4 regions of the Geodermatophilus sp. SYSU D00742 genome follow, and region 1 is predicted to be linked to each of the others. Evidence: riboswitches for the same ligand, from Rfam matches in the RefSeq annotation. Region 1 holds a riboswitch; each other region holds the start of a gene.

Region 1 (7,548 bases):
CTCGCGCCACATCCCCGGTGTCCGGTACACCGGGCTGACCCACCCCGGGCTGTTCGGCACGGCACCGTCGGCCGACCTGCTCGCGAGGTGGAACGAGCGGGAGCGGGCGCTCATCGCGACCGACCCCGACCGGGTGCCGGCCCTCGCGCTGCCGCCCCTGGAGGACCAGACCCTCGGCGGGACGGCCAGCGGCGACGTGCTCGACGGCATCGCCCGGGACGGCGCCCGCACGGTGCCGGCCCGCGAGAACGGGGGCAACCACGACATCAAGAACTTCTCCCGGGGCTCGCGGGTCTTCTACCCGGTGCACGTCCAGGACGCGAAGCTCTCCGGCGGCGACCTGCACTTCAGCCAGGGCGACGGCGAGATCACCTTCTGCGGCGCCATCGAGATGGGCGGGTTCATCGACTTCCACATCGACCTGATCAAGGGCGGCATGGAGACCTACGGCGTGACCACCAACCCGGTGTTCATGCCGGGCAACGTCGAGCCCCGCTACTCGGAGTTCCTGACCTTCATCGGGGTCTCGGTCGACCACGAGACCAACACGAACAAGTACCTGGATGCGACGCTGGCCTACAAGCGGGCGTGCCTGAACGCCGTCCGGTACCTGGAGAAGTTCGGCTACTCGGGCGAGCAGGCGTACCTGCTGCTCGGCTCGGCGCCCATCGAGGGCCGCATCAGCGGGGTGGTCGACATCCCGAACGCCTGCGCGTCCCTCTACCTGCCCACGGCGATCTTCGACTTCGACATCCGTCCGTCGGCGTCGGGTCCCGTGCGCGCCGACCGGGGTCAGTGCGCCGTGACGTCGTGACCGCACGGCGGGCGCCGGTCCGGGCCGGCTGACCGCGCCTCCCCGGACCGGGCGCCGTCCTCAGGCGGCGTCCGGTTCGGCGAGGCGCCGGACCGTGGGCCGGGCGGTGACAGTCACCGGCCCACCGCAGTTCCAGCACATGGGCCCGGGGCGGTCGTCGTCGACGGCGTCCTGGCCGCCGACCTCGCAGGGCATGCAGGTCCAGCAGACCTCGATCCGGCTGTCCACGGGTGCTCCTCGGTGTTCCGTCCCCGGCCGCCGGGTGTTCGAGGCCGTCTGGGGTAGTACCCCCGTGCGCCGTCCCGAACCGTGGCCGGACGTCACCGACCGTGCCCGTCCCTGGAGGTCCCGTGGCCGAGGAGTTCCCGCGCATCGAGCGGCACGAGGCCGTGGACCGCTTCGGCAGGACCGCGCTGCGGACCGCGGCGGACCTCGACCGCGCGCTGTCCGACGACGACCGGGGGACCGACGCCGACCCCGTGGTGCTGCGCACCGACGGTCCGCACCGGTCCCTCGCCGGGCTGGCCGCGCTGCTGGACGAGGCGCTCGCGGACGACCACGGCGACGACCGGGGCGGGGCGTCCGCGCGCGGGGCCGGGGGCTCGGGCGCCGGCTGACGCGGCGGTGCGTCGGCTCCCGGAGGCCGGTCGAGAGGGCGCGCCGCGTCGGTCGGCCGGCGGATCCGGGACCCGTTCCGCACGCCGTTGACGCGACAGGGGCGCGGCGCGATCGTTGTCCGCCGACCGGTCGCGCAGCGCCGGCACGCCTCACGGGGGACCACCGCACCGTCGCGGGACCCGAGGAGATGAGCGCACATGGGAGCCGTCGGACTGCTGTACGTGGGAGCCGTCCTGGTCGTCAACGGCCTGATGCTCCTGGGGAGGGTGGACGCCCGCGCCGCGGCGCCGCTCAACCTGTTCGTGGGGGCGCTGCAGGTGTTCACGCCCACCTACCTGATCGTCAACTCCGGCGGGGACCCGGCCGCGATCCTGGGGGCGTCGGGCATCTACCTGTTCGGCTTCACGTACCTCTACGTCGGGATCAACCTGCTGGCCGACCTCGACGGCACCGGGCTGGGCTGGTTCTCGGCCTTCGTCGCCGGGTGCGCGGTGGTGTACGCGGGCCTGAACTTCTTCTACCTCGAGCCCCGCGACCCCGCCTTCGGCGTCATCTGGCTGTACTGGGCGGTGCTCTGGGGGCTGTTCTTCCTGGTCCTGGGGCTCAAGCGCGAGGACCTGACCCGGTACACCGGCGCGGTCGCCGTCGTCGCCGGTGTGCTGACCACGGCCGTCCCGGCGTTCCTGCTGCTGACCGGCGTCTGGGCCGATCGCGTCGGGCTGTGGGCGGTCCTGCTGGCCGTCGTCCTCCTCGCCAGCCTGGTGCTGCCCTACCGGCGGCTGCGCAGCCGGCCGGAGCCGGCCGTGCCGCCGGCCGCACCGGTCCCGACGGGGGCACCGGCCGCGCCGGAGGGCGTGCCGGTGGCGCGGCAGACCACCGAGCGCGGCGGCGCACGGCGCACGGACACCCACGGCACCACCTGACCGGTCGCGGGCACCGCGGCCGGGCGGTCAGGTGCCGCGGAGCAGCTCGTCGAACGGCGTGAAGTCGGTGAACGGGTCCGCCGGGCGGGCCGAGGCGGGCCGGCCGGCGACCAGGTCGGCCAGCTCGCCGGCGGCGCGCTCGACGCGGACGGCCAGCGCCCGGTCGACGCCTCCGTCGCCGGCCCAGTCCTCGGGGGCGGCGAACACCCCGGTGGGGACGGCGATGGCGCGCAGGTAGGCGAACAGCGGCCGCATCGCGTGCTCGATGACCAGCGAGTGCCGCGCGGTGCCGGCGGTGGCGCCGAGCAGCACGGGCTTGCCGGTCAGCGACTCCCTGTCCAGGACGTCGAAGAAGGTCTTGAACAGGCCGCTGTAGGAGCCGGAGAACACCGGGGTGACGGCGATCAGCCCGTCGGCGCCGACGACGGTGTCGATCGCCGTCTGCAGCGACTCGTTCGCGAACCCGGTCACCAGGTCGTCGGCGAGGTGGCGGGCGTGCGTGCGCAGCTCCACGACCTCGACCGTGGCGTCGTCGCCCCGCGTCCGCAGGGCGTCGACGGTGGCGGTGGTGAGCCGGTCGGCCAGCAGCCGGGTGGACGACGGCGTGCCCAGCCCGGCGCTGACGACGGCGAGGGTGCGGGTGGTCATCGGGCCGGCACCTCCTCGGCGGTGCGCCCGGTGACGTCGTCGCCGGCGGCGTGCACGGTCGGGTCCTGCGCCCCGCCGCGGGCGGCGACCCGGGCGGCGTGGGTCGGGGCGTCGGGCACGTGCGCCGGCTTCAGGGCGGCGAACTCCCGGCGCAGCACGGGCACGACCTCCTCGCCGAGGATGTCCAGCTGCTCGAGCACGGTCTTCAGCGGCAGGCCGGCGTGGTCGATGAGGAACAGCTGCCGCTGGTAGTCCCCGACGTAGTCGCGGAAGCCCAGCGTGCGCTCGATGACCTGCTGCGGGCTGCCGACGGTCAGCGGCGTCTCGCGGGAGAAGTCCTCCAGCGAGGGGCCGTGGCCGTAGACCGGCGCGTTGTCGAAGTACGGACGGAACTCGGCGATCGCGTCCTGGCTGTTGCGCCGCATGAACACCTGCCCGCCCAGGCCGACGATCGCCTGGTCGGCGGCCCCGTGGCCGTGGTGCTCGTAGCGCTGCCGGTAGAACTCGACCATCCGCTGGGTGTGCTGCGGCGGCCAGAAGATGTGGTTGTGGAAGAAGCCGTCGCCGTAGTAGGCGGCCTGCTCGGCGATCTGCGGCGAGCGGATGGAGCCGTGCCACACGAACGGCGGCACCCCGTCCAGCGGGCGCGGGGTGGAGGTGAAGCCCTGCAGCGGGGTGCGGTACTGCCCCGACCAGGTGACGACGTCGGTGTCCCACAGCTGGCGCAGCAGCGCGTAGTTCTCCACGGCCAGCGGGATGCCGTCGCGGATGTCCTTGCCGAACCACGGGTAGACCGGGCCGGTGTTGCCGCGGCCCATCATCAGGTCCACCCGGCCGCCGGCCAGGTGCTGCAGCATCGCGTAGTCCTCGGCGATCTTCACCGGGTCGTTGGTGGTGATCAGCGTGGTCGCCGTCGACAGCTGCAGCGTGCGCGTCCGGGCGGCGATGTAGGCCAGCGTGGTGGTGGGGGAGGACGAGAAGAACGGCGGGTTGTGGTGCTCGCCCAGGGCGAAGACGTCGAGCCCGACCTCCTCGGCCTTCTGCGCGATGGTGACGACCGCCTGGATCCGCTCCGCCTCGCTGGGCGTGCGGCCGGTCGTGGGGTCGGTCGTGATGTCGCTGACCGAGAAGATCCCGAACTGCATCTCGTGCTCCAAGTGGTTGAGAGCGCAACTACTGCTGCGTGCAACACTGCCGGCCCCGCCGTATTCCGGTGCTGCCGGCACCCCGCCGCGACGAGGGTCACGCAACCGGTGGGGCGGCTGGGATTGTCACAGGACGGTAACGGCGCCTACGGTGGAGGGGTCCGGTCGGTCGTCTGGTCCCCAGCCGGGGAGCCTGACCGGGCGCCGCCGAGTCGTGTCCGCGCACCGCGGGCGTGAGCCGGGGACCCACCGTAGTACCGGGGTGAATCCTGCTCCCGAGCAGGTAGGGCACCTTCCCGCCCGAACCCGTCAGCTAACTCGGTAGGCGGCCTTGGAAGGAACGGAGAGCATCCGCATGCCTCCCACGGGCCCACCCGGCTCGCAGGGACACCCGGCCACGCGCACCTCGCGCCCCTTCCTCGGCCTGCTGGTCCCACCTCGCCGTTGACCGGCCGCGCGCGTCCCTGACCGCCGCCGGCACCCCTCCCGAAGACCGCCGCGTCCCGGGCTGCCCTCCGCACCGGAGCGGCCGGCCCGCGTGCGCCCTCGCGCCCCGGAGCACCCTCCTCGATGACCGACCGCACCCAGCAGTTCCCCGCCGTCGACGCCGCCACCCCGGCCGCCGACGCCGCCCCCACCACCGATCCGTCCCGTCGCCGCCTGCGGCTGCCGGCCCAGGGGCGCCGCCCGGCGTTCTTCCTGGCCGCTGCCGCCGCCGGCGCCATCGTCGTCAACGTCCTGGCCACCGGCCAGCCCGACGCCGAGGCCGAGACCGCGACCCGGAGCGTGTCGGTGAGCGTGGCCGAGCAGCTCGGCATCGCCGCCGACGCCCCGGCCGGCGCCGCCCCCGCGGCCACCCCGGGCGCCGCCGACCTCGCCCCGCTGCAGGAGCTCGCCGCCTCGCGCAGCGAGCGGGAGGCCGCCCAGGTCAGCGCCGCCCAGGCGCAGGCCGCGGCCGACCAGGCCGAGCTGGACCGCCAGGCCGCCGAGCGGGCGGCGGCCGAGCGCGCCGCCGCGGAGGCCGCCGCCGCCGAGCAGGCCGCCCGGGAGGCCGCCGAGCGCGAGGCCGCCGAGCGCGCCGCCGCCGAGCGGGCGGCCGCGGCCCCCGCGCCTGCGTCCGCGCCGGCGCCGAGCAGCGGCGGGTCCGCCGCTCCCCGCGGCTCCTTCAAGGAGTACGCGATGTCCAAGGTCGGCAGCGCCCAGCAGTTCAGCTGCCTGGAGAACCTGTGGGGCAAGGAGAGCGGCTGGAACCCCAACGCGCAGAACCCCACCAGCACCGCCTACGGCATCCCGCAGTTCCTGAACTCCACCTGGGCCGGCACCGGGATCGCCAAGACCTCCGACGGCTACCGCCAGATCGACGCCGGGCTGATCTACATCGAGAACCGGTACGGCAGCCCCTGTGGCGCGTGGGCGCACTCGCAGGCCCACAACTGGTACTGATCCCCGCCCGGGGCCGATCCGGGTGCCCGGCTCGAGGGGTCGTCCTGACGGACGGCCCCTCGAGCCGTCTCCGGGTCCGGGTCGCCCCTGGGTACGGTGCCGGAGGCGATGGGGGAGGTGGGTGGTGAGGGTCGTCCCCTCCGGCTTCGTCCGCGCCCACACCCGGGTCCGGCGTCCGTCGTCGGTCCCGGAGGTCCGGCTGCACGTGGCCGATGACGTGGTCGCCCTCTGGGAGGCGATGGAGACCGAGGACGGCGGCGCCGGCGAGGCGCCGCCCTTCTGGGCCGCGGCCTGGCCGGGTGGGCAGGCGCTGGCGCGCTTCGTCCTGGACCGGCCCGAGGTCGTCGCGGGGCGCGCGGTGCTCGACCTCGGCTCCGGCAGCGGCCTGGTGGCCCTGGCCGCCCGGCTGGCCGGCGCCCGCTGGGTGCTGGCCAGCGACGTCGACCCGTTCAGCCGCACCGCGATCGGCGTCAACGCGGTCCTCAACGGCATCGACGCGGTGAGCGTGACCGGCGACGTCCTGGGCCGGGAGCTCTCCGGCATCGACGTCGTCCTGGCCGGGGACGTCTGCTACGACCGCGAGATGACCGAGCGGGTGCTGCCGTTCCTCGACCGCGCCGCCGCCGGTGGGGTCGAGGTGTACGTCGGTGACCCGGGCCGGCCGTACCTGCCGCACGAGCGGCTGGCTGCCGCCGCGGTCTACGAGATCACCGAGACCGAGGGTCCGGGGCTGCGGCGGACGACGGTCTGGCGGCTGCCGTGACCGGCCCGGCGCCGGCGCGTGACCGTGGCCGCCGGGCGCGCCGGCCCTCCGGGGACGACCGCGAGCGGGCCATCTTGGCGACCGCGGAGGCACTGCTCGCCGAGCGGCCGCTGGCCGAGATCTCCGTCGACGACCTCGCCCGCGGCGCCGGGATCTCCCGGCCGACGTTCTACTTCTACTTCGCCTCCAAGGACGCCGTCGTCCTGGCCCTGCTCGACCGGGTCGTGGCCGAGGCCCACGAGCTGCGCGCCGCGGCGCTGGCCGGGGCGTCGGACGACGTGCGGGCGAACTGGCGCGCGGCGCTCGTGGCGGTCCGTGACACCTTCCGCGCGCACCGGGCGCTGACCGCGGCCGCGACGCAGCTGCTGGCCGCCAGCGCCGAGGTCCGGGAGCTGTGGTCGCAGGTCATGGAGGGGTTCGTCGCCGAGACCGCCGCGGCGATCGAGGCGGAGCGCGCCCGCGGCGCGGCGCCGGGCGGGCCGGCGGCGCGGGATCTCGCCACGGCGCTGAACTGGATGAACGAGCGGGTCATCCAGGGCACGCTCGCCGGCCAGCAGCCCGCGGTCGGCGAGGACGAGCTCATCGACGTCCTGCTCGCCGTCTGGCTGCGCGCCATCTACGGGACCGACGAGCCGACGCGACGTTGAGGGGATCGACACGGTGTCGACTACCGTGGTGCGGGTCACCGGCCGAGCCAGGGGGAACGCCATGACCGATCCCGTCGAGCACGTCGACGTCCTCATCGTCGGCGCCGGGCTCTCCGGCATCGGCGCCGCCTGCCACCTGCAGCGCGAGTGTCCCGACCGCAGCTACGCCGTCCTCGAGGCGCGGGAGGCCGTCGGCGGCACCTGGGACCTGTTCCGCTACCCCGGCGTCCGTTCGGACTCGGACATGTTCACCCTCGGCTACTCGTTCCGGCCGTGGACGCAGGCGCGGGCCATCGCGGACGGGGAGTCGATCCGCCGCTACGTGCAGGAGACCGCGCGCGAGCACGGCGTGGACCGGCACATCCGGTTCTCCCACCGGGTGGTCACCGCCGAGTGGTCCACCGAGCAGGCCCGGTGGACGGTGACCGCGCAGCGCACCGACACCGGCGACACGGTGCGGCTGACCTGTTCCTGGCTGTCGGTCTGCTCCGGCTACTACCGCTACGACGAGGGCCACCGTCCGCGGTTCCCGGGCGAGGAGGACTTC
Region 2 (7,548 bases), on a different contig from region 1:
GCGTCGTCCCACCGCGGGTGAGCAGGCCGTCGACGGCGGGGACGTCCAGCGGCGTCGTGCGGTCCTCGAGCAGGCCCCGCCAGCCGTCGCGGAAGCCGATCACCTCGCTGTCGTAGTGGGTCGTCGCCGTGCGGACGACGGAGCGGATGACGGCGTTGAGGCCGGGGCAGTCGCCCCCGCCGGTCAGGATGCCGATGCGCACCGGCTGCTCCCTCGGGGTCGTGGGCCGGGTCCCGGACGACGATACGTCATGACGACATGACGTCCGGGCCGGCCCGGTGGAGCCGCGTGTCGCCCGGCGCGTGCCCGTCGTCGGTCAGCCGACCCGGGTGACCCCCGCGGCGTGCCGACGGGCCAGCGCCCGGTAGGTCGCGGGGTTGCCGGTCACCCAGCCCCGGGCGCCGTCGGAGAGCGGGCCGCGCACCCGGGCCGGGACGCCGAGCGCCAGCACCCCGTCGGGCAGGTGCGTGCCGGGCGGGACCAGGCTCTGGGCGCCCACGAGCGAGCGCGCTCCGATGCGGGCGCCGTCCTGCACCGTGGCACCGTTGCCGATCAGCGCCTCCGCGCCGATGACCGCGCCGTGCACGACGCACATGTGGCCGACCGTGGCGCCGGGGCCGACCTCGGTCTCGGGGTCGGCGCCGCCGTGCAGCACCGAGTTGTCCTGCACGTTGGCCCCCTCGCGGACCACGATGCGGCCGAAGTCGGCGCGCAGCACGACCCCGTACCAGATCGACGCCCCGGCCTCGACCACGACGTCGCCGACCAGCGTCGCGGTCGGCGCCACCCACGCCTCGGGGTGCACCTGCGGGGACCGGCCTTCGAAGGAGAACAGCGGCACGGGCGGCAGCGTAGGCACCGGCCCCACCCTCGGGACCGACCGAGCCACCCACGCGGACCCGGGTGCGGGAGGTGGACCCGCCGCGGCCGACCGGCGTCAGGCCCCCGCGGTCTCCTGCAGGACGAACATCGGCCGCAGCCCGGTCAGGTCGAGGACCTGCCGGAACCGTGGGGTGGCGTGCAGGAGGACGGCCGGCCTCCCCTGCCGCGCGGCGCGCTGTGCCCACCGGGCCAGCATCGCCAGGCCGGAGGAGTCGATGTAGGCCATCGCGGCCACGTGCACCGCGACCAGCGCCCCCTCGTCCAGCCCGCCGTCCTGCATGCGGTTCACCAGCGGCGCGTCGACGTCGCCGCGCAGGTGCAGCACCGGACCGGCTGCCTCGTGCACGACCTCGTAGGAACCCATCGGCGGTTCGTCTCCGCCACCGTGGAGGTCAACCACGCACCCACTGTGACCTGGCTCGCAGGTGGGGACAACCACTCCCGGCGCCGTTCCCCCCGTCGGGGGGGGTGGGGGCGCGTGCGAGCATCGCTCCCCGTGCGTGTCCGGGGTACGGGGGAACTGCCCCGCGAGGTCGGTGTGCTGGCGGTCGTGGCCTTCGTGGTCGCGCTCGGCTTCGGGATCGTGGCCCCGGCCATCCCGCTGTTCGCCCGCTCGTTCGGCGTCGGCACCACGGCGGTGGGCCTGGCGGTCAGCGCCTTCGCCTTCTTCCGGTTCGTCTCGGCCTTCGCCGGCGGCTCGCTGGTCGAGCGGCTCGGCGAGCGCGTCGTCCTCACCCTCGGGCTGGTCACCGTCGCGGTCACCACGGGGGCGGCCGGCCTGGCGGGGTCCTTCCCGCTCTTCCTGGGACTGCGCGCGGCCGGCGGCGTCGGCAGCGCCATGTTCACGGTGGCGGCGCTCTCCCTGCTGCTGCGGGTGTCCCCGCCCTCGCACCGCGGCCGGGCGGCGGCGACCTACCAGGGCGGGTTCATCCTCGGCGGCATCGCCGGCCCGGCTGCCGGCGGCCTGCTCGCCGAGGTCTCCCCCAGCCTGCCGTTCGTCCTGTACGCCGGCTTCCTGCTCGTCGCCGGCGGGGTGGGCCTGCTGTTCCTCCGGTCGCCGCGCTCAGCGGAGGAGGAGTCCGCGCCGGCGCCCCCCGCCCCCGACCGGGGCCCGCTGCCGCTGCGCGCGGCGTTCCGGTCACGGGTCTACCTCGCCGCGCTGGTGGCCAACCTCGGCGTGGGCTGGATGCTGTTCGGCGTCCGCAACTCGCTGGTCCCCCTGTACGTCACCGAGGAACTGGGGCGCACCGCCACCTGGGCCGGCCTGGGCCTGCTGGCCGGCTCCCTGGCGCAGGCCCTCGGGCTGCTGCGCGCCGGGCGGCTCGCCGACGCCTGGGGACGGCGGCCCGCGCTGGTCCTGGGGACGGCGCTGGCCACCGCCTCCACCGCCGTGCTGGTGCTGCCACCGGCGACCTGGGCGTTCCTGGTCTCGATGGCGGTGTTCGGGCTGGCCGCCTCCCTGCTGTCCAGCGTGCCGGCCGCGCTCGTGGGGGACGTCAGCCCGGCCCGCGGCGGCCGCGTGGTGGCGGTGTTCCAGATGTCGGCCGACCTCGGCGGGATCGTCGGTCCGCTGGCCGCGGGCTGGCTCACCGACGTGGCCGGCTTCCAGGTGGCGTTCGGCGTCACCACCGCGGTGCTGGGTCTGGGCCTGGTCGCGGCCCTCGCGCTGCCCCGGTCCACCGGCGCCCCGGTCGCTCAGCCCCCGGCGGCCCCGGCACGGTAGCCCGGCGCCCGCCCTCCCGGCCGCGGCGTCGCGGCCGCGAGCAGCGGCAGCACCCGGCGGGACACGAGCTCCGACAGGGCGACCACGCTCGTGGACCGCACCACCGAGGGCGAGCGGCCCAGCCGCACCAGCGTCTCCTGCAGCGCGCCGTGGGACTCCGCGGCCAGCCGGACCAGCACGTCCCCCGAACCGGTGGTCACGTGGGCCTCGAGAACGCCGGGGACGGCCCGCAGGTCGGCGGCGACCTCCTCCAGCGCGCCCTGGGCGATCTCCAGGGTGACGAACGCCTGGACGCCGAAGCCGGCCGCGGCCAGGTCGACGTCGGGGCCGTAGCCGGTGACCACGCCGGTCTCCTCCAGGCGTCGCAACCGGGCCTGGACCGTGGCCCGGGCGACCCCGAGCCGACGGGAGAGCTCGAGCACGCCGGCCCGCGGCTGTTCGGTCAGGGCGGTGAGCACCGCCAGGTCGAGCGCGTCGAGCTGCTGGGCCACCGCTCCTCCTCCGGCCGGACTGGTCGATCTGACCAGCTCGGGACCGCTGTGCGCACCTCGGCTGCCCCGATCGGCCAGCTCGGTCGAGCCATCTTGCCCACCACGGGCGCGCGGAGGTGGGCTGGACGCACCATCGGAGGAGAACGGACCACACGGGAGGGCGTCATGACCGACACGCAGCCCCGGGGGACCCTGGAGCAGGTCCTCACCGACGACGAGCGCCTGGCCGAGCTGAGCGCCGACCAGCTCCGGCAGCTCGTCGGCCTGGTCGAGCACGACCCGACCACCGACCCGTTCCCGGTCAGCGGCTGGGACGCCCTGGTCTGGGTCGCCGGCAACGCCACCCAGACCGCCCACTTCCTCCAGTCCGCGTTCGGGATGGAGCTGGTCGCCTACTCCGGGCCGGAGACGGGCAACCGGGACTCCCGCGGCTACGTGCTCCGCTCCGGCGCCGCCCGGTTCGTGGTCACGGGCGCCTACTCACCGGCCAGCCCGCTGGCCGACCACCACCGCCGGCACGGGGACGGCATCGTCGACATCGCCCTCGCCGTCCCCGACGTCGACCGGTGCGTCGCGCACGCCGCCGCGCAGGGAGCGACCGTCCTCGAGCCGCCGCACGACGTGGGCGACGAGCACGGCACCGTCCGGCTGGCCGCCGTCGCCACCTACGGCGACACCCGGCACACCCTCGTCGACCGCTCCCGCTACTCCGGCCCCTACCTGCCCGGCTACGTCGCGCGGACGTCGACCTACCAGCGGCGACCCGGTGCACCCCGGCGGCTGTTCCAGGCCGTCGACCACGTCGTCGGCAACGTCGAGCTGGGCGCGATGGACCACTGGGTGGACTTCTACCGCCGGGTCATGGGCTTCACGAACATGGCCGAGTTCATCGGCGAGGACATCGCCACCGACTACTCGGCGCTGATGAGCAAGGTCGTCGCCAACGGCAACCACCGGGTGAAGTTCCCGCTCAACGAGCCGGCGGCCGGGCGGAAGCGTTCCCAGATCGACGAGTACCTCGAGTTCTACGGCGGACCGGGCGTCCAGCACGTCGCCCTGGCCACCGGCGACATCCTCGCCAGCGTCGACGCGATGGTCGCCGAGGGCGTGGAGTTCCTCCCGACGCCGGACTCCTACTACGAGGACCCCGCCCTGCGCGCCCGCATCGGCACCGTCCGCGTGCCGGTGGAGGAGCTGCAGCGGCGCGGCATCCTGGTCGACCGCGACGAGGACGGCTACCTCCTGCAGATCTTCACCCGGCCCACCGGCGACCGTCCCACGGTGTTCTTCGAGCTCATCGAGCGGCACGGGTCCCTCGGCTTCGGCAAGGGGAACTTCAAGGCGTTGTTCGAGGCGATCGAGCGCGAGCAGGAACGCCGCGGCAACCTCTGAGGCAGCTCATGCCGGGCGGTGTCGTCACCCCGGGTGAGCACCGCCCGGGGTGTCCGCGCGTCCCCCTCGTCCGGTTTGTCGGTCTCGGGGCGCCGACCTAGCGTGACGGCGTCCGGACGGGCCGTTCCGTCACCCCCTGGTGACACCGGCCGGACGCCGCCGAACCCTGCGCCGGCCCGTTCCGCCGGCACCAGGGACCGGGGACCCACCGCAGTACTGGGGTGAAGCGTCCGCGGCCCGCCCGGGCCGCCGGACGCCGGGCGACTTCCCTCCCGAACCCGTCAGCTAACTCGGTAGGCGGCTGTGGAAGAGAGGACAGACCCGCCCACCATGGCGACGTCGCACGCCCCTGCCCGCGCGCTGCCCCGCATCCTGGTCGGCCTGGTCGCCGCCGGCGGGCTGACGCTCACCAGCCTCCCCGCCGCCTCCGCCTCCCCCGAGGACCCGGCCACCTCGCAGGAGGCCGCCGCACTCGTCGCGGCGAGGGCCCACGACCTGGAGGTCGTCACCGAGCAGTTCAACGAGGCGCGCGAGCGCCTGCGGGCCAGCCAGGACGCCGCGACCGCGGCCGGCGAGGAGCTGGCCGCCGCGGAGGCCGCGCTCGGTACCGCCCGCGAGCGGGTGCGCGCGGTGGCCCGCGGCGCCTTCACCGGGGACCGGCTCGGCACGCTGTCGGCCGTGCTCACCAGCGACTCCCCCGACGAGGTGCTCGACCGCGTCGGCACGCTGCAGACCATCGCCGACCACAACAACGGCGTCCTGGGCGGGGCCACGCAGGCCGCCGGTGACGCCGAGGCGGCCCGCACCGCCGCCGAGCAGGCGGCCGCCGACGCGCAGGCCCTGGTCGACCAGGTGGCGGCGCGGCAGGCCGACCTGGACCGGCAGGTCGCGCAGTTCCAGGCCGAGTACGACCGGCTGGTCGCCGAGGAGGAGCGCGCGGCGCGGGAGGCCGCCGAGCGCCGGGCGGCCGAGGAGGCGGCCGCTGCTGCCGCTGCGGCCGCGGCCGCCGCTGAGGCAGCGCCGGCACCGGCGCCCGCCGCGCCACCGGCCCCGGCGGCCGGGGCCGGCGCGCGGTCGGCCGCCGCTCCCGCGCCGGCCCCGGCGCCGACCGGCGCCGGCGGCAGCGCGGCCGCCCGGACCGCCGTCGACATGGCGCTGGCCCAGCGCGGCGACCCCTACGTCTGGGCCGCGGCGGGGCCGAACTCCTTCGACTGCTCGGGGCTGGTGCAGTACGCCTACGCCGCGGCGGGCATCAGCCTCCCGCACTCCAGCCGGATGCAGTCGGCGATGGGCACCCCGGTCTCCCGGTCGGCGCTGCAGCCCGGTGACCTGGTGTTCTTCTACAGCCCGGTCAGCCACGTCGGCATCTACGTCGGCAACGGGCAGATGGTGCACGCCTCCACCTACGGCCAGCCGGTGAAGGTCGCGTCGATCGACTCGATGGGCGGCTACAACAGCGCCCGCCGCATCGCCGGCTGACCCGCCCGTGGGGCGGAGACGGCCGTCCCCGCCCCACGGGGCTGTGCGTCAGTGGCCGCGGAAGGCCTCCTCGAGCCACCACGACGGCTCGTCCGCGGCCACCTTCGCGTCGATGAACAGCGGCGCCGTCCGCGGGCCGGCCACCCACTCGGCGACCGCGGCGAGGTCCTCCGCACCCCGCACGGTGACCCCCACGAAGCCGTGGCCGCGGGCGATCGCGGCCAGGTCGGTGTCGGGGAACCGCACGGTGTCCAGCGGCGCCCCCTCCGGCCCGAAGTGGTGCACCTCGGCGCCGTAGGCGGCGTCGTCGTAGACCACGACGACCATCGGCAGGCCCAGCCGGACCACCGTCTCCAGCTCCGACGCCCCCATGAGCGCGCCGCCGTCGCCCAGCGCGGCCACCGGCAGCCGGTCCGGCCGCGCCACGGCGGCCCCGATCGCCGAGGCCAGCCCCAGCCCCACGGACTGGAAGGCCTGGGTGAAGCAGAAGCCGTCCTCGTCGGGGACGTCGAGGAACATGCTCGGGTAGCCCATGAAGTTCCCCGAGTCGACGGCGACGACCCGCTCGGCCGGCAGCAGGTCGTCGAGCGCGATGGTCAGCGTGCGGGGGTCGATGCGGCCGGCGCCGCCGAGCGGGGTGAACGGCACGTCCCGCCACCGCACCCGCTCGGCGATCGACCGGCGCACGTCCGCGGTCCGGTAGCCGACGGCGGTCCCGTCCCCGAGCAGGGCGGCCGCCGCCTCCGCCGTCCGCCGGACGTCGCCGACCACGCCGAAGGTGAGGTCGCGGTGGACGCCCAGAGCCGTCGGGTCGTCGTCGACCTGGACGACGACGGCGTGGCGGCCGATGAGCCGGCCGTGCCGCATCGTCCACATGTTCAGCGCACACCCCCAGCCGACCACGAGGTCGGCGCCGGTGATCAGCTCCGCGGCCAGCGGTGAGGCGAAACCGCCGGAGACGTCCAGCGACCAGGGGTCCCCGGCGAACAGGCCCTTGGCCACCGCCGAGGTGGCCAGCAGGGCGCCGCAGCGCTCGGCCAGCGCCGCCAGCGCCGCGCGGGAGGCGGGACCGCGGGCGCCGCGGCCGGCCACGAACACCGGCCGCCGCGCGTGCCGCAGCGCGTGCGCCAGCCGCTCCACGTGCTCGGGCGTGACCACCGGCTCCGGTGGCGACGGCACCGGCGGCGGACCGGGTGGCACCGGGAGCTGCTGCACCTGCACGTCCAGCGGGAGGTTCAGCAGCACCGTGCGCCGGCCGTGGACGGCGGTGCCGACGGCGGCGGCCACCTGGTCCAGCGCGTCGCCGACGGAGGTCACCCGCATCGGCACCGCGCCGACGGCAGCGGCCAGCGCGGCCTGGTCGACGGCGAAGTTCGACGTCGGCGAGGACGCCTCCGCGGCCAGGACCAGCAGCGGCGTGCGGCTCTTGGCCGCCTCGGCGATGCCGGTCATCGCGTTGGTCAGCCCGCAGCCCTGGTGCACGCTCAGCGCCGACGGCCGGCCGGTCATCCGGGCGTGGGCGTCGGCCATCGTCGCCGCGCCGCCCTCGTGGCGGGCGGCGACGAACCGCGCGCCCGCGGC
Region 3 (7,548 bases), on a different contig from region 1:
CCGGCCACGTTGTGGGCCGGGGTGTAGCCGACGGCCTCCTCGGTGCGCCGGATCAGCGTCTCCCGGCCGGCGTCGGGCGCCAGGTGCCCGATCGACCAGGGGAGCCGGGCCAGCGTCGGGCTGAGGAGGACGTCGTGGTGCTCGAACAGCCGCAGGTACCCGCGGGCCACGTCGGCGAGGGTGCGCTCGAGCGCGGCCGGGGCGTCGGCGGGCAGCGTGGCGGCCCAGTCCAGGAGTTGGAGGGTGAACGGCTCCAGCTCGTCGGGACCGGGGGCCCGGCCGAGCAGCGGTGTGGCCATCCGGGCCACCTGGACCATCGTGAGGGCGGCGGCGGTGAAGAAGCCCCGGCTGAACGCCTCGCCGTCGACGTCCGGCGCCTCGGCGAGGTCCACGCGGTGGCCCAGCGACTCGCACAGGGCCGCGGCCCGGTCCAGCTCCCGGCGCACCGCCGGCTCCGGCGCACGCCCGAGCAGGGTGGGGACGAGGACGCCGACGCGGAGGCGGGCGGGGTCCGGGCCGGGGACGAGGCCCACCGGGTGGAACGGCGCGTCGGGGTCGGTGCGCTCGGTCGCGGCGAGGAAGGCCGCGTTGTCGCGCACCGTGCGGCTCATGCAGTGCTCCACGACCAGGGCCGCCAGCCCCGGGCCGCCGGGCCCGGCAGGGACGCAGCGCCCGTTGGACGGCTTGAAGCCGAACAGGCCGGTCACCGACGCGGGGACGCGCAGCGAGCCGCCGCCGTCGCTGCCGTGCGCCATCGGGACGACCCCCGCGGCGACGAGCGCGGCGGAGCCCCCCGAGGAGCCGCCGGCGGACAGGCCGGGGCCCCACGGGTTCCGGGTGGTCCCGTGCAGCGCCGTCTCGGTGCTGCCGAGCAGGCCGAACTCGGAGCTGGTCGTCGAGCACACGACGGCCAGCCCGGCCGCGCCGATCCGCATGGCGTAGGGGGAGGGGCCCGGCGCCGGGGTGCCGGCCATCAGGCGTGAGCCCATCGTCCACGGCAGTCCCGGCCAGGGCAGCAGTTCCTTGACCGCGAACGGCACACCGGCCAGCGGCCCCGTGGCCGCGGGAGCGGCGGGGGAGGGCTCGGCCAGGTCGGCGACGGCGTTCAGGGCCGGCAGGCGGTCGAGGCGGGAGCGTGCGGCCTCCGCCAGCTCCCCGGCGGTCACCTCGCCCTCGCGGACCAGCCGCGCCATCTCGACGCCGTCCCACTGCGCGTAGTCGTCCAGGTCCGTCACGACGCCAATCGTGAATGACGCATTCGCGGATGACAACACCGTTCTGCGCGGTGGGGTGACGGCGCGGCTCAGGCGGGGAGGGCGCGGTGGTGCCGGCCGGCGAGGTACCACTCCGCCACCAGCAGGTTGGGCACCCAGGACAGGAACGGCACCAGCAGGTACGCGCGGTCGAACGCGACCCCGGCGTCCACCCCGGCCAGGGCGGTCTGGCCGCCGATCAGCACGAGCAGCCACAGCCGCAGGGTGACCGCGGCGTAGGTGAGGGCGAAGGTGCGGACCATCCAGCGCCGGTGGGCGGCCACGTCCCGGCGGCGGACGGCGCGGAACGCCGTGGCGGCGCAGGCCAGCCAGAGGACGGCCAGGAGGCCGAAACCCGCGGTCCCCACCGGGCCGGCGAGGTTGTGCGGCGCCAGGAGCAGCCCGGCGACGCCCGCGACCGCGATCGACGCGACCGTCACCCGGCCGATCGCCCGGTGGACGTGCGGGGCGCGGGTCCGCAGCCGGGTCGCGAACTGCAGCGGCGACAGCAGCAGGGCCAGCCCGCCGGAGACGACGTGCAGGTACAGGGCCCCCTGGACCAGCGAGGACTCGTCGACGTAGTTCCCGGCCACCCCGCGGCCGTCGGCGCCGAGGTCGGCCAGCGGGGTCAGCAGGTAGGGCAGAGGCGTGAACACGGCGATCGCCAGCGCGCTCAGCGCGATCCACCAGTGGGCGCCGCGCGTGCGCCAGGTGGCGGGCCGGGTGGTCGTGGCGGGCGCGGTCAGGGTCATGCCGAGGACTCCCCACTCCCCGTGCCGGTCCCCGTCGCGCCCAGGGTGGCCGGGTCGCCCGCCGCCGACCAGGGCCCTCCGTCGGTGGACCCCCCACTGCCCGGAGCGCACCGGGAACGGTGCCGGCGCGCCGGCGTCCGGGTCGACGTGGATGCCGGCGAGGGCCCAGCTCCTCGGGTGCACCGCCTGCAGGGAGAGCAGTCCAGCGGAGTCGGCGATCGCCGTGGAGGGGTGCCGGGAGCCGGGCACGCGGATCCGGGGGCGGCGCCGGCGTTCCCCGGCCCGGCGGGACGACCGGGAGGGTCAGCGCGCGGCGGCCAGTGCCCGCTCCACCTGGGGCGAGCGGCGCACCGTCACCGGCCGCCCGGCCTGCTCCGCGGCGTCGAGGTGGTCGAGCAGCAGCTGGAGCGCGGGCGCGGACAGGCCGGTCACCGAGCCGGCGTCGATCCCCTCGACCCGCGCCGGCTCGCGGCCGTAGCGCCGCACGAAGGAGTCGACGGCCGCCTCGTCGACCTCGCCGGCCAGGCAGAGCACCCGCCCGCCCGCGGTGTTGAACAGGCGGACGACGCCGCGCGCGGCCGGGCCCTCGGACGGCGGGGGAGTCACCGCACCAGTGTGCCGACGACGACGGCGACGTGGCAGCCGGGACGACAGCGGCCCCCCACCCGGGAACGGGTGGAGGGCCGCTGGGACCCCGCCGGGCAGCCGCTGGTCAGGACACGGGCCCGCGGGCGTGCGGGGTGTCCTCCCGCGTCACGCCCGGTAGTTCACGTGCGGGTGGTCCATGTGGTTGGCCGTCGCGCCCCCGCGGTCGGCCATCGGCTTCCAGGAGCCGGTCGGCGAGGTGAGGATCCGCTGCTGCCAGATGACGTACTCCACGCCGAGCGCGTCCCAGTGCGCCAGGTGGTAGGCGACGATCGCGTCGCCCAGGGCGGCGTCGGTGCCGACCATGTAGTCCAGCGCCAGGCCGGACGGGTGGCCGTGCGGGTCGACCGCGCTGGCGCGGGTCCCGCCGATGGGGATGCCCGCGGCGCCGGGCACGGCGGCGACGACCGCGTCGGCGGCGGCCTGCGCCCGGGGCCGGACCGCCCCGGCGCTGTTGGTGATCTCGGCCGCGGCGATCCCGGGCAGCGGGGTGACCACCGGGGCCGGTGCCACGACCGGCTCCGGCTCGACGGGCGGTGCCGGAGCGACGAGGGAGACGGCGGCCGGGACGACGGCCGGCGCCGCCGCGGCGGTCGCCAGCACCTGCCCCGGGAGGATCAGGCCCGGGTCGTCACCGATGACCGCGGCGTTGCGCTGGTACAGCGCGCGCCAGGACTCGCCGTGCGCGGCGGCGATCCCGGCGATGGTGTCGCCGGGCCGGACGGTGTGCTCGCCCTGCGGAGCGGCGTGGCGGCCGCTGCCGGCGGCGGTGTCCGCGGGGGCGGGGGCCGGGGCGGGCGTCTGTACGACCGTCCGGTCGTGGGTGGCGGCGGCGTTGGCCGGGGAGCTCAGGACGCCGAGGCCGACGACGGTGGCGCCGGCTGCGACGGGGACGCCCGCGAGGGCCTTCTTGGTGCGGACGTAACGGGGCGCGCGGTGCTTTGCCATGGATGTGTGATCTCCGATCACCGCCGGCGAGGTGAGCTGTCGGGTTCGGGCGATCGGTGCCCGGCCGCGGTCCGCGGCTTCACCCCGAGGCGCGTGGTACGCGCCGGGAACGGTGGGTCCCCCACCCCTGCCCTGAGGTCGTGGATGGCAGCCGGTGGGCAGGGTTGGGCGGACCGGTGCCACGTTCGATTAGCTGAACGCAGCCAAAAAGCTACGGGCTGTCATGTCGAGTGTCGTCGTAACGGCGCTCACACCCCGGGGTCCCCGGCCGGGAACCGGCTGGTCGCGCAGCGGGGGCCGGCGCCGGTCGGTGAGCCGCCTCACGGGTGCCCGGCGGGGACTCGCGGGGGCCGGGCGGGGCCCGGAGGACCGGTCGCGGCGTCGTGGGCCGGCGCGCTCAGCCGCCGTAGGGCCGGGTGATGATCTCCAGCAGGTGCCCGTTCGGGTCGGGCCAGTAGACGCCCCGGCCCCCGTCGTGGGTGTTGACCTCACCGGGCCGGCTCCGGAACGGGTCGGCCCAGTGGTCCAGGCCGCGGGCGCGGACCCGGCCGAGGATCTCGTCGAACTCCTCCTCGCCGACCAGGAACGCGTAGTGCCGCGGCGTGACCTCGTCCTCGGTCATGAAGTCCAGCGAGACGCCGTTGGCCAGGGTGACGACGGCGAACGGGCCGTACGGCGTGGGCGGCGGCAGGCCCAGGACGTCGGCCAGGAAGCGCGCCGACTCGTCCCGGTCGTGGGCCGCGACGATGGTGTGGTCCAGCTGGACGGGCATCGGGACTCCTCGCAGGCCGTGCGGGGAGCCAAGCACGCGGCCGTCCCGGCCGGGAGGTGTTCCGGTGCCGCGGACCAGGTGGCGGGCAGTCGCCCCAGCGGCCGGCGGCGGCTCGCGCCCGCCCCGGTGGCCGAGGTCGTAGGGGGAGGACCGTGGACGGGTGGCCGTCACCTCCGGACCGGAGGACAGGCACCGGGTCCGGGTGGGCCGGTCGGACGTCGGGCCGCCCGCACCGCCGCGCTGCCCGGACGGCGGCGCCGGGGTTCCCGCCGACGGTCCGGCTCGTGGCGGCCGGCGTCCTGGCCGACCTCGCGGTCGGGACGCTGTTCGCCTGGAGCCTCGTGGCGCCCTCGGTGGTGGCCGACACCGGCGGGTCGCCGGGCAGCGGCGCGGCGGTGTTCGCGGCCGCGCTCGTGGTCTTCACCGGCACCCTGCTCGGCGTGGGCCGTGGCCTGCGGCGGCTCGGACCGCGGAGGCTCCTCGCCGGCGCCGCCGTGCTCGCCGGTGCGGGGCTCGGACTCACCGCCGTCGCCGAGCGACCGGAGCTGCCGTGGCTCGGCGTCGGCCTGCTGTTCGGCGCGGCCAACGGCCTGGCCTACGGCGTCTCGGTCTCGCTGGCCGCACGGGTGACCGAGCGGCGGCGCGGCACCGCCAGCGGGCTGGTCGTCGGGGCGTACGCGGCCGGGCCGGTGCTGCTCGGTCTGCTGGCCCCGTCCGCGTTGCCGGCCGCCGGGTGGCGGACCGGCCTGGCCGTCCTCGCCGTGGCCACGACCGCGCTGCTCGCGGTCGCCGCGGTGCTCGCGCCGGCGGACCGGCCGGCCCGGTCGGGTGGGGGCCGCAGGGGGAGGCCGGCCGCGCGTGGGGCCCTGGTGGCGCTCTGGGTGCTCTTCGCCGGCGGCGCGGCGCCCGGACTGGTCCTGTTCGCCACCGCCGCGCCGCTGGCCGCCGCGCGCGGCCTCGGTCCCGCTGCCGCCGGAGCGGCGGTCTCCCTCCTCGCCGCGGGCAACCTCGCCGGGCGGCTGGCCGCCGGCTGGTGGTCCGACGTCGTCGGGCGCCTGCCCGCGCTGGCGACCGCCCTGGCCGTCACCGTCGCCGCCGTGGCCGCGCTGGCCGCCTCGGCCGCGCCCGCCGTCGTGCTGCCCGCGTTCGCCGCCGTCGGCCTCGCGTACGGAGCCGTGTCGGCGCTGGTCCCCGCGGCCACGGCGGACCGGGTGGGCGCCGACGCGTTCCCGGCGGTCTACGGCCGGGTGTTCACCGCGTGGGGCTGCGCCGGGCTGCTCGCCCCGCTCCTGGCCGGCGCCGTCGCCGCGGCGGGCAGCCAGCGGCCCGCGGCGCTGCTGGTGCTGGTCCTGCCCGTGGTCCCCGCCGCCCTGGCGGTGCTGGTCCTGGCCCGTCGGCCGGCCGGCAGGCAGGCGTCGGCGGACGGCGACCCCCCGACGCCGTCCGGCGGGCGCGGCTAGGGTCGGGGCCATGGCGACCAGGTCCCCGGGGGACGAGCCCGGAGGCACCATCCACCACCTGGACCTGCCCGGGCGGGCAGCCGCCGAGGAGGAGTCACCGGCCGCGCCGGCGATCCCGTCGTTCGAGTCGTTGCGGGGGCCGCGCCGCCGCACGGCGGTCGACCTGCTCGTGCCGGAGGCGCCGCCGTCGGCGTCCCGGCCCTCGGCTCCGGCACCCGCGGGCGGGCCGCGGCCCGCGGAGTACGCCGACCTCCTCCGTCTCGGCGGGCGCGCGGTGCGCGCGGTGGCGGGGGTGCCGGTGCGGGTGGCCGGGTGGCCGCTGCGGTGCGTGCGCCGGCTGCTGGGCGGCCGGCCCGGCTGACGTCGCCGCCCCCGCGGTCCGGCGGGCCACACCCCGACCGGTCCCCGTGCCGGCGACGCTGCCGCACCGCGCCGGGGCCGGGCCGTCGCACCCCCCGGCGACACTGGGATGGTGAACCGCGTCGTCCTCCTGCGGCGCGGCGAGGCCACCGTCGAGGCGCGGGAGCTCACCGACGACGGGACGACGGCGCGCGCCGCCCGGCTCCCGGCAGCGGACCTGCCCGCCTTCGTCCGGGAGCGGGAACGGACGCCGGTCCGCTGGGTCTGGGACGACACCACCCGCTGGTACCCGGCGCTGCTCGACGCCGGCGTCCGGGTGGAGCGCTGTACGGACCTCCGGCTCACCCACGCCGTCCTGCGCCGGTCGCCCTTCGTCGACCGGTCGCTGCTCGCCGGCGGGGACGCGCAGGCCTGGGACGAGCTGCAGCCGGTCACCGCCGGCGACGCCGCCCTCTTCCCGCTCGAGGACCCCGCCGACGGCCTCGACCCGCTCGCCGAGCACGAGCGCCAGCAGGCCGCCCTGGCCGCGTCGGCGCAGCGGAGCCGGCTGGACCTCCTGCTCGCCGCCGAGTCCTCCGGGGCACTGGCGGCCGCGGAGATGACCGCCGCGGGGCTGCCCTGGCGGGCCGACGTCCACGAGCGCATCCTCACCGGGCTGCTGGGCCCGCGGCCGGCGCCGGGCCTGCGCCCGCCGGTGCTCGAACGGCTGGCGGCGGAGGTCCGGACGGCGCTGCGCGCCCCGGACCTCAACCCCGACTCGCCGGGCGCGCTGCTCCGGGCCCTGCAGACGGCGGGCCTGCCGGTCGACGACACCCGGTCGTGGACGCTGGAGTCGCTCGACCACCCCGTCGTCCCGCCGCTGCTGGAGTACAGGAAGCTCTCGCGGCTGCTGCAGGCCAACGGCTGGAGCTGGCTGGAGACCTGGGTGCGCGACGGCCGGTTCCGGTCCTGGTTCCTGCCCGGCGGCGTGGTGACCGGGCGGTGGGCGTCCCACGGCGGCGGGGCGCTGTCGGTCCCCACGCAGGTGCGCCCGGCCGCGGTCGCCGACGAGGGCTGGCGCTTCGTCGTCGCCGACGTCGCCCAGCTCGAGCCGCGGGTCCTCGCGGGCATGAGCGGGGACGCCGCGATGGCCGAGGCGGCTCGCTCGGCCGACCTCTACCAGGGCATGGTGGCCGGCGGCGCCGTGGCGAGCCGCGCCGAGGCCAAGCTCGGGATGCTCGGCGCGATGTACGGCGGCACCCGGGGCGAGAGCGGGCGCATGATGCCCCGGCTGGCGCGCCGCTACCCCCACGCCGTCGGGCTGGTGGAGGAGGCCGCCCGCGCCGGGGAGCGGGGCGAGGTCGTGCACACCCTGCTGG
Region 4 (7,548 bases), on a different contig from region 1:
AGATGACGAACGCCGCGGCGGCGAGGTTCCACAGCAGCTCGTAGAGGAACGTCGGGTGGAACGTGCCCAGCACCACCGGTTGCCCGTCGGCGCCCACGACCGCCCCGGTGCCGTTCCACTGGTGGATCGTCAGCGCCCACGGCAGGTCGGTCGGGCCGCCGTAGAGCTCGTTGTTGAACCAGTTGCCCAGCCGGCCGATGGCCTGGGCGACGAGCAGGCCGGGCGCCAGCGCGTCGGCGAAGGCCGGCAGCGGGATGCCGCGGCGGCGGCAGGCGATCCACGCGCCCACCCCACCGAGGGCGATCGCCCCCCAGATGCCGAGGCCCCCCTCCCAGATGGCCAGCGCGCGCAGCGGGTCGCCGCCCTCACCGAAGTAGGGGCGGGGGCTGGTGACCACGTGGTAGAGCCGGCCGCCGACGATCCCGAACGGGACCGCCCAGACGGCGATGTCCAGGACGTCGCCCTCCGCCCCGCCGCGGGCCCGCCAGCGCCGGTCGGTCAGCCAGATGGCGGCGACGATGCCGGCGATGATGCACAGCGCGTAGGCGCGGATCGGCAGCGGCCCGAGTTCCCAGACGCCCTGGGTGGGGCTGGGGATGGCGGCCAGCGTCGTCATGCGGGCGCCCCGGCCCGGCGGCGCACGCCCTCGGCGAGCTCGGCGGCGAGCGCACGGACACCGGCCGGGCCGCGGCCGTCGAGCAGGGTGCGCACGAACGCCGAGCCGACGATGACGCCGTCGGCGAAGGCGGCCACCTCGGCGGCCTGGTCGCCGTCGGAGACGCCCAGGCCCACGCAGACGGCGAGGTCGGGAGCGGCGGCGCGGGTGCGGGCGACCAGCTTCTCGGCGGCGTCGCCGACCGTGGCGCGCGTACCCGTGACACCCATGGTCGAGGCGGCGTAGACGAACCCCCGGCAGGCGGCCGTCGTGGACACCAGCCGGGCGTCGGTGGACGACGGCGCGACGAGGAACACGCGGTCGAGGTCGGCTCGCTCGGCGGCTGCCAGCCACTCCGCGGCCTCGTCGGGGATGAGGTCGGGCGTGATCGCCCCCGCTCCCCCGGCGGCGGCCAGGTCGGTGGCGAACCTCTCGACCCCGTAGCGCTCGACCGGGTTCCAGTAGCTCATGACGACCGGCACCGCGCCGGCGGCGGCGACCGCCGCGACCGCCCGCAGCGCGTCGCGCAGGCCGACGCCGGCGCGCACGGCCACGTCCACGGCCTGCTGGATGACCGGCCCGTCCATGCCGGGGTCGCTGTAGGGGACGCCGACCTCGACGACGTCGGCGCCGCCCTCGACGGCGGCGACCATGGCCTCGATGGAGGCGTCGACGTCCGGGTAGCCGACCGGCAGGTAGGCGACCAGGGCCGACCGCCCCTCCGCCCGTGCCGCCGCGATCCGGTCTGCCAGCAGGCTCACGCCGTCTCCCCCGCGTCCTGGCCGGCGACGGCCTCGTCGTTGCTGACCGCGCCCTCGGTGGGCTGCTGGTCGGTGTCCAGGCCGGGGCCCGGGTCGACCTCCTCGCGGTCACCCAGCCCGAACCAGCGCGACGCCGTCTCGACGTCCTTGTCGCCGCGACCGGACAGGTTCACCAGCAGCAGCGCGTCCGGTCCCAGCTCCTTGCCGAGCGTGATCGCGCCGGCCAGCGCGTGGGCGGACTCGATCGCCGGGATGATCCCCTCGGTGCGGCACAGCAGCGCGAAGGCCTCCATGGCCTCGGCGTCGGTGACCGGGCGGTACTCGGCCCGTCCGATGCTGTGCAGGTAGGAGTGCTCGGGACCGACGCCGGGGTAGTCCAGCCCGGCGCTGATCGAGTGCGACTCGATGGTCTGGCCGTTGTCGTCCTGCAGCAGGAACGAACGGGCGCCGTGCAGCACGCCCGGCGAGCCGCCGGTGATCGTGGCGGCGTGCCGGCCGGTCTCCACGCCGTCCCCGCCGGCCTCGAGGCCGATCAGGCGCACGCCCTCGTCGGGCACGAAGGCGGTGAAGATGCCGATGGCGTTGGAACCGCCGCCGACACAGGCCAGGACGGCGTCGGGCAGCCGGCCCTCCCGCTCGAGCACCTGCGCGCGCGCCTCGTCGCCGATCACCCGCTGGAAGTCACGGACCATCGCCGGGAACGGGTGCGGGCCGGCCACCGTGCCGAAGACGTAGTTGGTGGTCTCCACGTTCGTGACCCAGTCGCGGAACGCCTCGTTGATCGCGTCCTTCAGGGTGCGCGAACCGGTGGTGACCGGGATGACCTCGGCGCCGAGCAGCCGCATCCGGGCGACGTTGAGCGCCTGCCGGCGGGTGTCCTCCTCGCCCATGTACACCGTGCAGGACAGCCCCATGAGCGCGGCGGCCGTGGCGGTGGCCACGCCGTGCTGGCCGGCGCCGGTCTCGGCGATCACGCGCGTCTTGCCGATGCGCCTGGTCAGCAGGGCCTGACCCAGCACGTTGTTGATCTTGTGCGAGCCGGTGTGGTTGAGGTCCTCGCGCTTGAGCAGCACGCGCGCGCCGCCGGCGTGGGCGGCGAACCGCGGCACCTCGGTGATGGGGCTGGGCCGGCCGGTGTAGTCCCGTTGCAGCCGGGCGAACTCCTCGAGGAACGCCGGGTCGACCCGCATCGCCTCGTAGGCCTCGGTGAGCTCGTCGAGGGCGGCGATCAACGCCTCGGGGACGAAGCGGCCGCCGAAGACCCCGAAGTGGCCGGTGGCGTCGGGCCAGCCCGGGCGCGCCGGAAGGAGCTGCTCCTCGGGCTGCGGTGGGCTGGTCGTCGTCATGCCCCCAGCCTAAGGACCTCCAGGCCCGCCACCGTGGAAGGACCCCGTCCTCCTCGTCCGCACGCTCGGGACGAGCCCCGGACGAGGCCGGCGGCGGGCCCCTACCGGGCGACCAAGATCAGCGACTGGTGCGGGGCGTGGCGGGGTGCGAGCCGGCGGTGACCAGGTCGGCGACCGCCTGGCGGGCGTCCCCGGCGGTGACCAGACCCTCGCCGACGAGGACGGCGTCGGCCCCGGCGGCGGCGTAGCTGATCAGGTCGTGCGGCCCGCGGACGCCGGACTCGGCGACCTTCACCACCCCCGACGGCAGCCCGGGGGCGATGCGCTCGAACGTGGAGCGGTCGACCTGCAGGGTGGTGAGGTCGCGGGCGTTGACCCCGATGACCGCCGCGCCCGCGGTCAGGGCGCGGTCGGCCTCGGCCTCGGTGTGCACCTCGACCAGCGCCGTCATCCCCAGGGACTCGACCCGCTCGAGCAGGCCCACCAGTGCGTTCTGCTCGAGTGCGGCCACGATCAGCAGGACGACGTCGGCCCCGTGCGCGCGGGCCTCGTGCACCTGGTAGCTGCTGACGATGAAGTCCTTGCACAGGATCGGCACGTCGACCGCGGCCCGGACGGCGGCGAGGTCGGCCTGCGAACCGCCGAACCGGCGCCGCTCGGTGAGCACGCTGATCACCCGCGCCCCGCCGTCGGCGTACTGCGCGGCCAGGACGGCCGGGTCCGGGATCGCGGCGAGGGCACCCTTCGACGGGCTCTGCCGCTTCACCTCGGCGATGACCCCGACGCCGGGGGCCCGCAGGGCGGCGAGGGCGTCGCGCGCCGGCCGGGCGTCCTGCGCGGCGGCCTTCACCTCGGCGAGGGGGGTCAGGGCCTCACGGGCCGCGAGGTCCTCACGTACACCGGCGACGATCTCGTCGAGCACGGACACGTGTCCTCCCGCTGATCGTCGGACTGGCCTGGCGGTCCGGACCCGGCCTCCACCGGACCCGGGCTCCCACTCTAGAGGCGGCGCGGACCCCGCCTGCCCGGGGGGCCGCTGCACGCTGCGGCGGGGCGGTTGGCGCCATCCGGTCCGGGGTAGGGATCAGGGTTCGCGTCCACCCGGCTCCGTCGGGTCCACCCCCCGGTCCAGAGCGCGCCAGGCGTCGAGGGCGCGGTCCTCGTCGGTCCGCGGCGGGGGGGGGGGGGGGGGGGGGGGGGGGGGGGGGGGGGGGGGGGGGGGGGGGGGGGCGCCCGGCGCGGCGGGGGGGGGGGGGGGCGGGGGGGGGGGGTGGGGGGGGCCCCCCGGGGGGGGGGGGGGGGGCCCCCCGGGCGTGCCGGGATCAGTACCAGCCGCGGGCCTGGCTGTGGTTCCACGCCCCGCAGGGGGTGCCGTACCGCTTTCCGATGTAGATCAGCCCCGCCTTGATCTGCCGGTACGGGTCCGAGGTCTTGCGGATGCCGGTCATGGCCCACGTCGAGTCGAGGAACTGGGGGATGCCGTACGCGGTGCTCCTCGGGTTCTGGGCCCTGGGGTTCCAGCCGCTCTCCCGCTCCCAGAGCCGGTCGAGGCAGCCGAACTGGGTCCTGTTGCCACCGACCTGGCCCAGGGCGTGGTTCTTGTAGGCCTGCTTCTCACCGGCGCTGGTCGACGTCGTGGACGCCCCGTCCGCCCGGGCGACCGACTGTCCGGTGGGGGCGAGAGCGAGGGCGAGGGTCAGGACGCCGACGGTGGCGAGCCGGTGCAGGGAGCCGGATCGGTGGGTGTGCTGGTTGTGCATGGTGCGGTCCTCGAGCTGTGTGGAGCCCGGCGCCGTCGGCGCCCGGCGGGCGTGCGGGACCGGCCGCGGCGGTGGTCGTGCCGTCAACCGGGCATGCGGCACCGGCCGGACACAGGCGCCCGGCTGGAGCCGTCGGTCGACAGTGCGGGCCGCACGGCTGGTTCCTGGGATGTGGGCAGGCGGGAGCGCGACGGTCCCGGACCTGCGGGGGCGCGCGGGAGCTGAGGCCCCGGGCGGGGTGGTTCTCCGTTCCTCCCTGGCCGCCTACCGGGTCAGCTGACGGGTTCGGGCTGGGAGTGCCCTACCCGCTCCCGGGTGTGCCCGGGAGCGGGACTCACCCCGGTGGTGCGGGTGGGTCCCCGGCTCGCGCCCACGGTGGGAGCGACTCGGCGGCGTCCGGCGCGGGCTCCCCAGGCTCGGGAGGCGACGATCGGCCGGACACCGCCACCGTAAGAACGCAACGCACATCGCGCCACTCGATGGTCGCCGGTCCTCTGTGGCGCCATGCGCCTGGCGGCGGGATGTGCGTCACTGTGAGCGTCATGACCGTGGCGTTCCGGAATGGGCGCCGTGGGCGGCCCCTTGGAACCCACGTGGACCTGTTCTCTCCCGTGACCCTGGGCGACCTCGAGCTCGCCAACCGCGTCGTGATGGCCCCCCTGACCCGCATGCGCTCCGGCGCGTCCGGCGTCCCCGGTGACCTGGTCGTCGAGCACTACCGGCAGCGCGCCGGCGTCGGCCTGATCATCACCGAGGGCACCTATCCCGACCAGGCGGGCCAGGCGTTCGTCGGCCAGCCCGGCATCGTCACCGACGAGCAGGTCGAGGGCTGGCGCCGCGTCGCCGAGGCCGTGCACGCCCGCGGCGGCCGGATCGTCCTGCAGGTCATGCACGGCGGCCGGGTCACGCACCCCGACGTCAACGGCGGTCGCCGAGTCGTCGCCCCCAGCGCCATCGCCATCAACGGCGAGGGGCACACCGAGAAGGGCAAGCAGGCCTACCCGGTGCCCCACGCGCTGACCGTCGAGGAGGCCCGGGCGACGGTGCAGGACTTCGTCTCCGCCTCCCGCCGGGCGATCGAGGCCGGCCTGGACGGCGTGGAGATCCACGGCGCCAACGGCTACCTGCTGCACGAGTTCCTCTCGCCGACGTCCAACCAGCGCACCGACGAGTACGGCGGCTCCCCTGCGAACCGGGCGCGGTTCGTCGTCCAGGTGGTGGCCGCGGTGGCCGCGGCGATCGGCGCCGGCAGGGTCGGGCTGCGGATCTCGCCGGAGCACGGCATCCAGGACGCCCTCGAGACCGACCGGGACGACGTCCTCGCCACCTACGGCACCCTCCTCGACCAGCTGGCCCCGCTGGGCCTGGCCTACCTGTCGGTGCTGCACCGCGAGCCCGCCGGTGACCTGGTGCAGGAGCTGCGCCGGCGCTTCGGTGGCCCGCTGATCGCCAACAGCGGCTTCGGCTCGGTCACCACCCGGGAGGAGGCGGTGCAGCTCATCGAGGCCGCCCACGCCGATGCCGTCGCCGTCGGCCGCCCGGTCATCGCCAACCCCGACCTGGTCGAGCGCTGGGCCGGGGAGCACCCGGAGAACGAGCCGAGGGCCCACCTGTTCTACGCCAGCGGCGCCGAGGGCTACACCGACTACCCGACGCTGCAGGACCGTCAGGCCAGCTGAGCCCGCAGTCCGTGCACGGGTCGTGGTCTCGCGTCGCCCGAGACCGCGACCCCCGTCCAGGACGCGTGACGACCGGACGTCGAGGGCCCTCCCGATCGGATCGGGAGGGCCCTCGACGCGTGTACGGGAGAGGTCGGCCCCTCCCCGGGGACTCAGCCCCGGCGGCGGCCCAGGAGCCAGCCGACGAGGACGCCGAGCAGGGTGAGCCCGGCACCGCCGAGCGCGCCGGTCACCAGGGTCCGGACGTCGGACGGCGCAGCCGGCGCCGCGGCGGCCCGGCCGGCGAACACCTGCGGCTGGCCGGCGGCCGCAGGGGCAGCGGTCGGAGCGGCCACCTGCGTGTCGCTCACCGCGGCCGCCGACGGGCGGGCCTCGGCCGGAGCCGCCACCGGCGCCGCGGCACCGGTCAGCTCGTCGTCGATCGCCTTGAAGAACTGCCCGGCCATCCGCTTGGCGACGCCGCTGATCATCCGCTGCCCCACACCCGCGACCGGGCCGCCGATCACCGCGTCGGCGGAGTAGGTGAGCGTGGTGGTCCCGGCGTCGGACGGCTCGAGGTTGATCGTGACCTGCGCCCGCGCGTTCCCCGGCGCGCCCGCCCCCGACGCGTGCATGACGTAGGACTTCGGCCTGTTCTGGTCGGTCAGCCGCACCTCGCCGGCGTACGTGCCCTTGATCGCGCCGACACCGACCGAGACGTTCATCTCGTACTCGTCGTCCCCGACCTTCCGCAGCGACTCGCAACCCGGGATCGTGCGGGCCAGCACCGCGGGGTCGGTGATCACGCTCCAGACGCGGTCCGGGTCGGCGTGCAGCACCGCAGAGCCGTCGAGGTTCACGCACTCACTCCTGTCCTCGCCCGGCGCGCGGCCGCGGCGGTCCGTTCCGAATCGGGTGATCGCATCAGGTCGTAGAGCTCGGTGGGTGAGATGGGCATGGCGGCGATCCGGCGTCCGGTCGCGTCCTCGATGGCCGAGGCGATCGCCGCCGTCCCCGGGATGACGCCGGCCTCACCGGCGCCCTTGAGCCCGAGCGGGTTCAGCGGCGAGGGCGTCTGCTGGTGGTCGATCACCACGTCCGGGATCTCCGACGCGTACGGCATGAGGAAGTCCATGAACGAGGCGTTCTGCAGCTGGCCGGAGTCGTCGTAGACCATCCGCTCGTACAGCGCGCCGCCGATGCCCTGCGCGACGCCGCCGTGCACCTGGCCCTCGACGATCATCGGGTTGACGATGTTCCCGCAGTCGTGGACCACCGCGTACCTCACGACGTCGATCTCCCACGTGGTCGGGTCGATCTCCACCACCGCCGCGTGGGCCCCTGACGCGAACGTCGACCGGATCGGCG

What was found. Region 1 has a riboswitch for cyclic di-AMP ahead of ACI78V_RS12275 (aggregation-promoting factor C-terminal-like domain-containing protein). Riboswitches for the same ligand answer to the same signal wherever they lie in the genome.
Region 2: another riboswitch for cyclic di-AMP. It lies ahead of ACI78V_RS20610 (C40 family peptidase); the one in region 1 lies ahead of ACI78V_RS12275 (aggregation-promoting factor C-terminal-like domain-containing protein).
Region 3: another riboswitch for cyclic di-AMP. It lies ahead of ACI78V_RS14430 (LysM peptidoglycan-binding domain-containing protein); the one in region 1 lies ahead of ACI78V_RS12275 (aggregation-promoting factor C-terminal-like domain-containing protein).
Region 4: another riboswitch for cyclic di-AMP. It lies ahead of ACI78V_RS11690 (aggregation-promoting factor C-terminal-like domain-containing protein); the one in region 1 lies ahead of ACI78V_RS12275 (aggregation-promoting factor C-terminal-like domain-containing protein).

Annotation. Positions count from the first base shown of each region.
Region 1 covers NZ_JBJGYJ010000015.1:18,232-25,779, reverse strand. Annotated here, with positions in the region: gene fmdA (formamidase) at 1-814, shown strand, start outside; gene ACI78V_RS12300 (hypothetical protein) at 875-1,042, opposite strand; gene ACI78V_RS12295 (hypothetical protein) at 1,165-1,431, shown strand; gene ACI78V_RS12290 (AmiS/UreI family transporter) at 1,630-2,355, shown strand; gene ACI78V_RS12285 (FMN reductase) at 2,383-3,003, opposite strand; gene ACI78V_RS12280 (LLM class flavin-dependent oxidoreductase) at 3,000-4,148, opposite strand; cyclic di-AMP (ydaO/yuaA leader) riboswitch at 4,344-4,491, shown strand; gene ACI78V_RS12275 (aggregation-promoting factor C-terminal-like domain-containing protein) at 4,719-5,591, shown strand; gene ACI78V_RS12270 (class I SAM-dependent methyltransferase) at 5,716-6,354, shown strand; gene ACI78V_RS12265 (TetR/AcrR family transcriptional regulator) at 6,351-7,001, shown strand; gene ACI78V_RS12260 (flavin-containing monooxygenase) at 7,063-7,548, shown strand, end outside.
Region 2 covers NZ_JBJGYJ010000041.1:11,633-19,180, forward strand. Annotated here, with positions in the region: gene ACI78V_RS20580 (ATP-dependent 6-phosphofructokinase) at 1-202, opposite strand, end outside; gene ACI78V_RS20585 (gamma carbonic anhydrase family protein) at 317-841, opposite strand; gene ACI78V_RS20590 (STAS domain-containing protein) at 938-1,246, opposite strand; gene ACI78V_RS20595 (MFS transporter) at 1,379-2,605, shown strand; gene ACI78V_RS20600 (Lrp/AsnC family transcriptional regulator) at 2,578-3,096, opposite strand; gene hppD (4-hydroxyphenylpyruvate dioxygenase) at 3,262-4,488, shown strand; cyclic di-AMP (ydaO/yuaA leader) riboswitch at 4,661-4,803, shown strand; gene ACI78V_RS20610 (C40 family peptidase) at 4,819-5,967, shown strand; gene ACI78V_RS20615 (thiamine pyrophosphate-binding protein) at 6,016-7,548, opposite strand, start outside.
Region 3 covers NZ_JBJGYJ010000019.1:62,096-69,643, reverse strand. Annotated here, with positions in the region: gene ACI78V_RS14445 (amidase) at 1-1,235, opposite strand, end outside; gene ACI78V_RS14440 (DUF2306 domain-containing protein) at 1,304-2,254, opposite strand; gene ACI78V_RS14435 (hypothetical protein) at 2,309-2,611, opposite strand; gene ACI78V_RS14430 (LysM peptidoglycan-binding domain-containing protein) at 2,759-3,598, opposite strand; cyclic di-AMP (ydaO/yuaA leader) riboswitch at 3,605-3,749, opposite strand; gene ACI78V_RS14425 (VOC family protein) at 3,996-4,370, opposite strand; gene ACI78V_RS14420 (MFS transporter) at 4,655-5,830, shown strand; gene ACI78V_RS14415 (hypothetical protein) at 5,841-6,191, shown strand; gene ACI78V_RS14410 (bifunctional 3'-5' exonuclease/DNA polymerase) at 6,303-7,548, shown strand, end outside.
Region 4 covers NZ_JBJGYJ010000014.1:24,252-31,799, reverse strand. Annotated here, with positions in the region: gene lgt (prolipoprotein diacylglyceryl transferase) at 1-616, opposite strand, end outside; gene trpA (tryptophan synthase subunit alpha) at 613-1,416, opposite strand; gene trpB (tryptophan synthase subunit beta) at 1,413-2,762, opposite strand; gene trpC (indole-3-glycerol phosphate synthase TrpC) at 2,881-3,690, opposite strand; gene ACI78V_RS11690 (aggregation-promoting factor C-terminal-like domain-containing protein) at 4,085-4,522, opposite strand; cyclic di-AMP (ydaO/yuaA leader) riboswitch at 4,770-4,924, opposite strand; gene ACI78V_RS11685 (alkene reductase) at 5,116-6,201, shown strand; gene ACI78V_RS11680 (SRPBCC family protein) at 6,354-7,040, opposite strand; gene cutA (aerobic carbon-monoxide dehydrogenase large subunit) at 7,037-7,548, opposite strand, start outside.